3 regions of the Nocardia rhizosphaerae genome follow, and region 3 is predicted to be linked to each of the others. Evidence: riboswitches for the same ligand, from Rfam matches in the RefSeq annotation. Region 3 holds a riboswitch; each other region holds the start of a gene.

Region 1 (3,232 bases), on a different contig from region 3:
ATCGGCCCGCGATCGTGTCGGTGGACGAGGGCGGCACCGTCACCGAGCTGTCCTGGGCCGAAATGCTGGGCCGGGCCGCCGGATTCGCGCACACCCTGCGTGAACTCGGGGTTCGGCCGGGTGATCGGGTGGTCGGCTACCTGCCGAACATCCCCGAGGCCGTGATCGCTTTCCTGGCGACCGCGAGCCTCGGGGCTGTCTGGAGCGCGTGCGGGCCGGACTACACCGCCGCGGCCGCGCTGGATCGGCTCGGTCAGCTCGACCCGGTCGTGCTGGTCGCCGCCGACGGCTACCGCTACGGCGGCAAGAACCATCACCGTGGCGCGGAGATCGCCGAGTTGCGCGCCGCGCTGCCGAGCCTGCGCGCCACGGTGCTGGTCTCGCGGCTCGACGACGACGTCGACGGCACGCTCGACTGGGCTGCCGCCAGCGCACCTGTCGACGCGCCCTTCGTCCCGGAGCAGGTCGCCTTCGACCACCCGCTCTGGGTGCTGTACTCCTCCGGCACCACCGGTCGTCCCAAGGGAATCGTGCACGGTCACGGCGGCGTCGTGCTCGAACACCTGAAAGCGCTTGCCCTGCAGTCCGATATCGGCGCCGACGACACGTTCTTCTGGTACACGAGCCCGAGCTGGATGATGTGGAACTTCCAGCTGGCCGGACTGCTGGTCGGCGCCACCATCGTCTGCTATCCGGGCAGCCCGTCCGCGCCTGCGCCGGACGCGCTGTGGGAGCTGGCGGCTCGCCTCGGCGTGACGGTCCTCGGCACCAGCCCCGGCTATGTTCAGGCCTGCGCGAAGGCCGGTCTCGTGCCCGCCCGCGATCACGACCTGTCCGCCCTGCGCCTGATCGGCGTCACCGGGTCGGCGTTCCCGGCGTCGTCGTCGCTGTGGTTGCGCGACCAGGTCGGCGCGCACATTCCGGTCGCCTCGATCAGCGGCGGCACCGATGTGGTGTCGGCTTTCGCCGGTGGCGCGCCCACCGTCGCGGTCCGGCCGGGCGAGCTGTCCGCACCGTATCTCGGGGTGGCGCTGGCGGCCTGGGACGAACACGGCACGACGGTGCACGGTGCGGTGGGCGAGCTGGTGGTCACCGCGCCGATGCCGTCGATGCCGGTCGGGTTCTGGGACGACCGGGACGGATCGCGGTACCGCGCGGCGTATTTCGCGGACTACCCCGGTGTCTGGCGGCACGGCGACTGGATCACCGTCACCGAGCACGGCGGCATCGTCGTGCACGGCCGCTCCGACTCCACCCTGAACCGGCACGGCATCCGGATGGGCAGCGCCGACATCTACCAGGCCGTCGACGACCTCCCCGAGCTGGCGGACACCCTGGTGATCGGCGCCGAACAACCCGACGGCGGCTATTGGATGCCATTGTTCGTCGTCCTCGCGCCCGACACCGTTCTCACCGACGAGCTACGCGCGCGCATCGGCACCGTGATCCGCACCCGCACCTCCCCGCGGCACGTGCCGGACGAGATCATCGCGGCACCGGGTGTCCCGCGCACCCGCACCGGCAAGAAGCTCGAGGTCCCGGTCAAGAAGGTGCTCCAGGGTGCCGACCCAGAGGACGTCGTTGATCCCGGTGCCGTCGACGATCCGGCCCTGCTGCAGTGGTATGCCCGCTTCGCCCGGAAAGCGAGGGTGGGGGAGACCGACCGACCGGGATGGTGAGCTTGGTACAGTCCCCGAGCCGTGGTGTTCGGGAAACCGGTGGAAAACCGGTGCGGCCCTCGCCACTGTGATCGGGAGCGGCGGATCGATCCGGTCGACGACTGTCGACCGGAGCCACTGGGGCAACCAGCCCTGGGAAGGTGGATCCGCCGCGCACACTCCCGTCAGCCAGGAGACCGGCCACGGCCATGCAGTAACCGTTCCACGAGGACCTGGAAGGCCGATACCGTGACCCCGTCTGTTTTCGCGCGCCTACGTACCGGCGCGCTGATCGCCTGCGCGATCGTTGTCGCCGGTTGCGGTGTGCAACCCGGCCCCGAAGCGGGCGGCGCGAACGCCGTCTCCCGCGTGAACTGCGGGATCGACATCGCCGTTCCCGAACCGCCACAACGCATCTACGCCGCGTATCAACCCTCGATCGAGATCGCGCACGCTCTCGGCGTCAGTGGCCGGCTGGTCGGGACGGCCTTCCTCGACGCCGCCGTACTGCCCGAATACCAGGACGCGCAGGCGAAAGCGGACTACGTCGAGAAGCTGCCGAGCCGCGACGAACTGCTCGCCGCGAACCCGGACTTCGTGCTGTCTGGCTACAACGGGGTGTTCGCCGAGGCCGCGCAGCAGAGTGTCGGCACCCGCGCCGACCTGCACGACCTCGGCGTGCGGACCTGGATCCTGAGTCCGCTGTGCCCGAGCGCCGACGGCCTCGCCGACGAGGCCATCGACCCGAAGACCGTGCGATTCGAGAACGTCTACGCCGACCTGCGAGATCTCGGTGCGCTCTGGGGTGCCTCGGCACGGGCCGACGCGGTGATCGCCGAGCTGCGCTCGCGGATCGACGCGGTGCGGGCGAAGGTCGGCGACGCGCCGCGGCCCAGGGTGGCGGTCATCACCCCGAAGGACGACGGCACCTACACCGCGGCGGGCGGCATCGACTTCATCACCCAGATCATCGAGGCCGCCGGCGGAGAGAACGCTTTCGCCGATCTCACCGCGCGCCGCAATGTGCAGATCGGTGCCGAGGAGCTCATCGCTCGCGATCCCGACATCATCCTCACCAGCCAGTGCTGCAAGGCCACCTACACCAGGGCCGACGCACAACCGCAGGTCGACCGGATCGTCGGCAACCCGGCCTTCGCCGACCTGACCGCCGTCAAGGCGGGCGCGGTGCACCCGTACCTGTTCGCGGACCGCGCGGCGGGCGTGCGGATCGCGCACGCGACCGAACTGGTCGCCGAGCTGATCCACCCCGAGCTGTTCGGGCGGTGACCGGCGCCGTCCGCGGAACCGGTCTGCTCGTCGCCGGTGCCGCGCTGGCGCTGGCCTGCGCGGCCTCGATCCTGGTCGGCGCGCACGCCATGTCCGCCGACCAGGCGATCGCGGCGTTCACCGACTTCACCGGCTCCGACACCGACCGCATCGTGCGCTACATCCGGCTGCCGCGCACGGTCGCCGGTGTGCTCGCCGGCCTCGCTTTCGCGCTGGCCGGTGCGGTCATGCAGGGGCTCACCCGCAACCCGCTGGCCGGTCCCGGCCTGCTCGGGATCAACGCGGGC
Region 2 (3,232 bases), on a different contig from region 3:
GGCGAACAGCAACGCGGCGGCATTGAGATCGATGTCGGAGTTCCCCCGCCGGAAGAACCCGCCGCGATCGGCCGGATCCCACCCGAGCCCCATCGTGACGTGGGCGAGTGGACGGGGCTGGAACGGTAAGCCGGTCATCCACGTAAAGATGCCGTAAACGCCACCCACTTGGCAACCGGCACGGGCCGTTTCGCGGTTCAGCGGTCCGCGGCGGTGAGCTGGTGGTCGGCTTCGAGGAGGATCCAGCTGCTGAGCTGGACCGAGAGGTCGCGGCTGAGGTTGGCCGAGCCCGCGGTGGCCGAGGAGGTGAGTTGGAGGAAGGTACCCGGCTGGTTCGGGGCGGTGACGGGACGTGCCCAGTCGGTGCCGAACAGGGGGAGGCCGTCGACCTCGGCGCGGTTGCGCCACGCCGCTTCGGCGGAGGTGTGGACGATCGTGGCGGCGGTCCTGTTACCGAGCACCAGTGCGGCTTCGGCGAGATAGCGGGCGAGAATTCCCATGAACAGCCCGGAGTCGTTCGTGTCGGCGGCGGCGATCACCCCGTCGGTGGTGAGCCGCTGCGCCACCGCCTCGATCAGGGCGCTCGCGCGCCGATGGTGCACCGGATCACCGGTGCGTACGGCCAATTCGGTGTTCAGCCCGATCGCCACGCCCTGGCAGTAGGTGTGGATGTCGCGCTGTACCCGCCCGTCCGGTTCGTGCACACCGTCGAGGATCAGCCCGGTGCCGGTGTCGTGCAGCCGCGTGTAGAGGAACTCGGCCAGCTGCGCGGCGCGCGGCACTCTGCCGAGCCGGGCCATCGCGATCCCGGTCGGGCCGACCGCGGGGGTGTTGTAGTAGCGGTCACCGCGCCGCCACGGCACCGCGCCGACCTCCGGGTTCCAGCCGTCGTCCAGCGCGGTCAGCAGTTCGTCGACGGCACCGTCGAACCGGACGCCGAGCAGCCGGTCGGCCCGGTCCAGCGCCAGCACCAGCCAGGCCATGTCGTCGTAGTAGCGGTTCGCCCAGCCGGTGACGTTGCGGGTCCTGATGCCATAGGCCAGCGCGGCCACCCTGGCCACCCGTTCGGGGGTGCTGTGGCGGTGCGCGGCGTCGATCGCGCAGTCGAGCAGGTGGGCCTGCCACCAGTAGCACCACCGCAGGAACGACTGGTCGGCCGGTGTCGCGGGCCAGACGAGCAGCCCGAGCCGCCACCCCGAATGCCCCCACAGTGTGCGCACATGCCGCGCCACAATGGCCCGCTCCGCCAGTTCCGCCCGCTCGGCACTCCCCGACGGTCCCGCCGCCGTGACCCGCGTGATCGGCCCGGCGGGCATGGGTTGCGCCAGCCCGGCCGCGGCGACGGCCGCACCCGCGGCGAACAACACGGTGCGCCGACTGACCCCGTCGACCCGGCGATCCATACCCGTATAACCCCTTTCCGAACGCCGAGAGTCCCGCGCGGGGATGGCCGCCGTCTGAATGGCGCCGGTGCGCCGTGGTGAACGTGTCGTATGCTGTCGGGGCAGCTGGTTCGCCGGTGGCCTGGATGTCGGGAGTCCCCGCTCGGCCCGGTGTCGACATCCCGCGCCTCCCATGTGGCGTTTCGGGGTGAAGAGGGAACCCGGTGGGAATCCGGGACTGTCCCGCAGCGGTGAGCAGGAACGAAAGCCGTCATTCGAGCACCGGACTGTGTCCGGGAAGCGACGGCCGGTAGGTCGACCCGCGGGGTCGGTGCCCGCGAGTCCGAAGACCTGCCGCTGTGCCGGGCACGGGGCTAGGAGAACAGCTATGACGAAGATCGGTTCGGGACGGCAGTACTGCGGTGAAACCGCCCGCGGCACCGGGCATTCGGTGGCGCGGAGCCTGCCCATCCATGCGGCCGCGAGCGGTCGCGTCCCGTTCTCGGTGGAGTTCAATCCGCCGCGTGACGGGGCGGGTGAGGCCAGGCTGTGGCGTGCGGTGCGCGAGTTCGAGCGGATGCATCCGGCGTTCGTGTCGATGACATACGGTGCCGGTGGTTCCACCAAGGACCGCACCGTGCGGATCACCGGTGAGCTGGCCACCGAGACCACGCTGCTGCCGGTCGCCCACCTCACTGCCGTCGGCCACAGTATCGACGAGTTGCGCGCGCTCGTCGGTTCCTACGCCGACGCGGGCATCCGGAACCTTCTCGTGTTGCGTGGTGATCCACCGGGTGATCCGCTGGGGGAGTGGACCAGGCATCCCGAGGGTGTGGAGTTCGCCGAGGAACTGGTGCGGATCGTGCGTGATCTGGGTGATTTCCATGTGGGGGTGGCGTCGTTCCCGCAGGGTCATCATCGTTCGCCGGATCTGGATCACGATACCCGGTTCCTGGCGGCGAAGTTGCGTGCGGGCGCGGAGTATTCGATTACGCAGATGTTCTTCGACGTGGAGCATTATCTGCGGTTGCGGGATCGGGTGGTGGCGTTGGATCCGGTGGAGGGTGCCAAGCCGATCATTCCGGAGTTGATGCCGATCACGTCGTTGCGGACGGTGGAGCGGGCCGAGGAGTTGTGTGGTCGGCCGTTGTCGCCGGTGGTGCTGGAACGGTTGCGGCGTGCGGCGGGCAGTGGCCCGGTGGAGGACAAGGCGGCGGTGCGTGCCGAGGGTATTCAGATCGCGACCGAGATGGCGCAGCGGTTGATCGATGAGGGTGCGCCGTGTCTGCATTTCATCACGCTGAATTTCGCGAAGGCGACCAGTGAGGTGTTGACCAACCTCGGTTACGGGGTGACCGCCGCACCACTCAGCGCATAGCCGCAGCTCGGAGCGGACACGTTGAAACGCTACCGCGTGGATCCGGCACGGGGACAACAGGAGTCGCCGTGCCGGCGAACCACAGCGGGTCAGCGTTCGCGTGGCAGGTAGTCGTCGTGGGCGTAGGGAGTGGTGGCCGAGCGATTGTCGTCGACGCGGATGCCACGGCCCAACTGCGGGAACGCGCGTTGGGCGCACTGGGGCCGCTCACACACCTTGCACCCCGACCCGATCGGCACCGCGGCCGACGCGTCGTGCAAGGGCAGCCCGGTCGAATACACCAACCGTTCGGCGTGCGCGATGTCGCAGCCGAGCCCGATCGCGAAATCGCGGGTGGGCGAGAGGAATCCGGGCGTGCTCTCGTCGGTGGTCCGCGCCAGCCACAAGTACTTGCGGCCGTCGGGCATCGCCGCGATCTGGGTCCTGATCCGGCCCGGTGTGGCGAACGCGTCGTGTACCACCCACAGTGGGC
Region 3 (3,232 bases):
GAGGGCGACCTGGCGGGCCGAGTCGCCGAGCGGCTGATCGTCGCGCACGAACGACCAGGCCAGGATGGTGACCGGTCCGGTGAGCATGCCCTTGACCGGCTTGGTGGTCAGCGACTGGGCGTAGCCGATCCACGACAGCGTCATCGGTTCGGGGCGGGAGACGTCACCGAACAGGATCGGTGGGCGCACGCAACGGGTGCCGTAGGACTGCACCCAGCCGTTCTCGGTGGCGGCGAAACCGTCGAGGAGTTCGGCGAAGTACTGCACCATGTCGTTGCGTTCGGGCTCGCCGTGCACCAGCACATCCAGGCCGAGCTTCTCCTGCAGCGCGATCACGTCGGCGATCTCGGCGCGCATCCGGCGCACGTACTCGGCCTCGTCGATCTCGCCCTTGCGCAGTGCGGCGCGGGCCAGCCGGATGGCCGAGGTCTGCGGGTAGGAGCCGATGGTGGTGGTCGGCAGCACCGGCAGGTCGAGGTGTTCGCGCTGCATAGCGCGTCGTTGGTCGGCGGGTAGGCGGGTCAGCGACGTGTCGTCCAGCTCGGCGAGGCGGGCGCGGACCCGCGGGTTGTGCAGCCGCGGATCGTCGCGGCGGGATTCGGCCGCGGCGCGGGCCGCGGTCAGTTCGGCGGCGGCGGCGTCGGTGCCGTCGGTGAGCGCGGTCGCGAGTACCCGGATCTCGGCGACCTTCTCGGCGCCGAAGGCCAGCCAGGAGCGCAGCCGCTCGTCCAGCCCGGTCTCCGGGGTCAGCGAGTAGGGCACGTGCAGCAGCGAGCACGAGCTGCTCACCGCCACCGAGCCCGCGCTGCCGAGCAAGCTGCCGAGGGTGCCGAGCGCGGTGTCGAGATCGGTGCGCCAGATATTGCGGCCGTCGACCACACCGGCGACCAGCAGCTTGCGCGACAGCGCGGGCACGGCGGCCACCGCCGCGACGTCGGTGCCCGCGGTGAAGTCGAGGGCCACACCCTCGATCGCGGTGTCGGCCAGCGCCGCCAGCGCGGCATCGGTGTGCCCGAAGTAGGAGGCGACCAGGATCGCGGGCCGGTCCTGTGCGGCCGACAGGGCCGTGTAGGTGTCGCGGACCCGGTCGATCTCTGCTTCGGTGAGGTCGGTGACCAGCACCGGCTCATCGATCTGCACCCACTGCGCACCGGCGTTCGCCAGCTGGGCCAGCAGGTCCAGGTACAGCGGGAGCAGTTCGGGCAGCCGGTGCAGCGCCGCGCCGCCCGCGGACTTGGCCAGCTTCAGGAAAGTGAGCGGACCGATCACGACCGGACGGGCAGGCACGCCCAGTTCGATCGCCTCGGCCAGCTCCGCCAGCAGCTTCTCGGGGTGCAGGCCGAACTCGGTGGCCGCGTCGAGCTCGGGGACCAGGTAGTGGTAGTTGGTGTCGAACCACTTCGTCATCTCGAGCGGGGCGACGGTGTCGGTGCCGCGCGCGGCCGCGAAGTAGCGGTCCAGCGGGTCGGCGATCCCGGCGACCCGCGGCGGCAGCGCGCCGAACAGCACCGCCGTGTCGAGCATCTGGTCGTAGTAGGAGAACGTGCCGACGGGAACCGAGTCGAGTCCGGCGTCGCGCAGGTCGGCGAGCTGGGCGAGGCGCAGGTCGCGGGCGACGTGGTGCAGCTGCGCGGCGTCGACCCGGCCCGCCCAGTAGGACTCGGTAGCGCGCTTGAGTTCCCGGTTCGGGCCGATCCGGGGTAGACCGAGGACCGTTGCGGTGAACGGGGAGTGCGAAACAGTCACGGAGATTCTCCAGTGTCGTGCGGGGAGACCCTCACCCTTTTCCGGACGCGGGCGACACTCGGTAGACCTGTCGGGACACGACAGGTCGCACTGGGTGGTCGCGCGCCCGATCCACGAGGCGGTGGCCGCCGGATACGGCGTATCCGGCACAGTCGGCAGGTCTTCGGACTCGCGGGCACCGGTCGTGATCGACCGACCTACTGGCCGTCGCTTCCCGGGCATCGGGCCCAGTGCTGATGACGGCGGTCGTTCCTGCATACCGCTGCGGGACAGTCCCGGATTCCCACCGGGTTCCCTCTTCACCCGGCGCGGAGGCCTCCACGCTCGGGTTTCGACGCCGGCGCGGGAGGTCGGGGCTCCGACTCTTCCACCGCGCAGGCGAACCAGCTGCGCCGTCCAGCATACGGCCTCCCGTGCGACCGTCGCCACACTCCTGCTCGGCCCACGGCCGCGACCTGCGCGGACGGTGGCCTGATGTGACGGTTCGATGAACACGACATCGCAGGTCCGCGGCGTCCGAGGTGAAGATTGTGGCGAAGCGACCTGCGTGTTCACCGCCCGATCTAACGCCGGGTACCGTGTTCCAATGTTCTCGAAAGTCTTGGTCGCCAATCGTGGTGAGATCGCCATTCGCGCTTTCCGCGCGGCATACGAGCTAGGCATCGGAACGGTCGCGGTGTTTCCGCACGAGGACCGCAACTCCGTGCACCGGTTGAAGGCGGCCGAGTCCTATCAGATCGGCGAGGAGGGGCACCCGGTCCGGGCGTACCTGTCGATCGAGGCCATAGTCGAGGCCGCCAAGAGTGCTGGTGCCGACGCCATCTACCCCGGTTACGGGTTCCTGTCGGAGAATCCCGATCTGGCTGCCGCGTGTGAGCGGGAGGGCATCACCTTCATCGGTCCGTCGGCCTCGGTGTTGGAGATGGCGGGTAACAAGGCCACGGCGATCGCTGCTGCCAAGGCAGCCGGGCTGCCGGTGCTGAGGTCGAGTGAACCGAGTGCCGATATCGATGCGTTGCTGGCCGCGTCGCGGGAGTTCGAGTACCCGATCTTCGTCAAGGCGGTGGCCGGTGGCGGTGGCCGTGGGATGCGGCGGGTGGCCGCGCCCGAGCAGCTTCGTGAGTCGATCGAGGCGGCGTCGCGGGAGGCGGAGTCGGCGTTCGGTGATCCGACGGTGTTCCTCGAGCAGGCGGTGGTGAATCCGCGGCATATCGAGGTGCAGATCCTGGCTGATCAGCACGGCAACGTGATGCACCTGTTCGAGCGGGATTGTTCGTTGCAGCGGCGGCATCAGAAGGTGATCGAGCTGGCGCCCGCCCCGAATCTGGATCCCGCACTGCGGGAACGGATTTGTGCGGACGCGGTGGCTTTCGCTCGGCAGATCGGGTACATCAACGCGGGCACGGTGGAGTTCTTGCTGGATGAGCGCGGCAATCACGTGTTCATCGAGATGAACCCACGTATCCAGGTGGAACATACGGTGACC

What was found. A riboswitch is a leader RNA that binds a small molecule or an ion and turns the genes downstream of it on or off. The one in region 3 is predicted to bind cobalamin.
Region 1: linked by a shared signal. The riboswitch ahead of ACFOW8_RS25145 (ABC transporter substrate-binding protein) and the one ahead of metE (5-methyltetrahydropteroyltriglutamate--homocysteine S-methyltransferase) in region 3 are both predicted to bind cobalamin.
Region 2: linked by a shared signal. The riboswitch ahead of ACFOW8_RS20415 (methylenetetrahydrofolate reductase) and the one ahead of metE (5-methyltetrahydropteroyltriglutamate--homocysteine S-methyltransferase) in region 3 are both predicted to bind cobalamin.

What each region holds. Positions count from the first base shown of each region.
Region 1 covers NZ_JBHSBA010000015.1:640,237-643,468, forward strand. Annotated here, with positions in the region: gene ACFOW8_RS25140 (acetoacetate--CoA ligase) at 1-1,679, shown strand, start outside; cobalamin riboswitch at 1,685-1,878, shown strand; gene ACFOW8_RS25145 (ABC transporter substrate-binding protein) at 1,908-2,945, shown strand; gene ACFOW8_RS25150 (FecCD family ABC transporter permease) at 2,942-3,232, shown strand, end outside.
Region 2 covers NZ_JBHSBA010000014.1:48,212-51,443, forward strand. Annotated here, with positions in the region: gene ACFOW8_RS20405 (TerD family protein) at 1-138, opposite strand, end outside; gene ACFOW8_RS20410 (glycoside hydrolase family 76 protein) at 198-1,403, opposite strand; cobalamin riboswitch at 1,569-1,737, shown strand; gene ACFOW8_RS20415 (methylenetetrahydrofolate reductase) at 1,771-2,760, shown strand; gene ACFOW8_RS20420 (short-chain fatty acyl-CoA regulator family protein) at 2,850-3,232, opposite strand, start outside.
Region 3 covers NZ_JBHSBA010000007.1:337,102-340,333, forward strand. Annotated here, with positions in the region: gene metE (5-methyltetrahydropteroyltriglutamate--homocysteine S-methyltransferase) at 1-1,752, opposite strand, end outside; cobalamin riboswitch at 1,884-2,081, opposite strand; gene ACFOW8_RS16350 (pyruvate carboxylase) at 2,333-3,232, shown strand, end outside.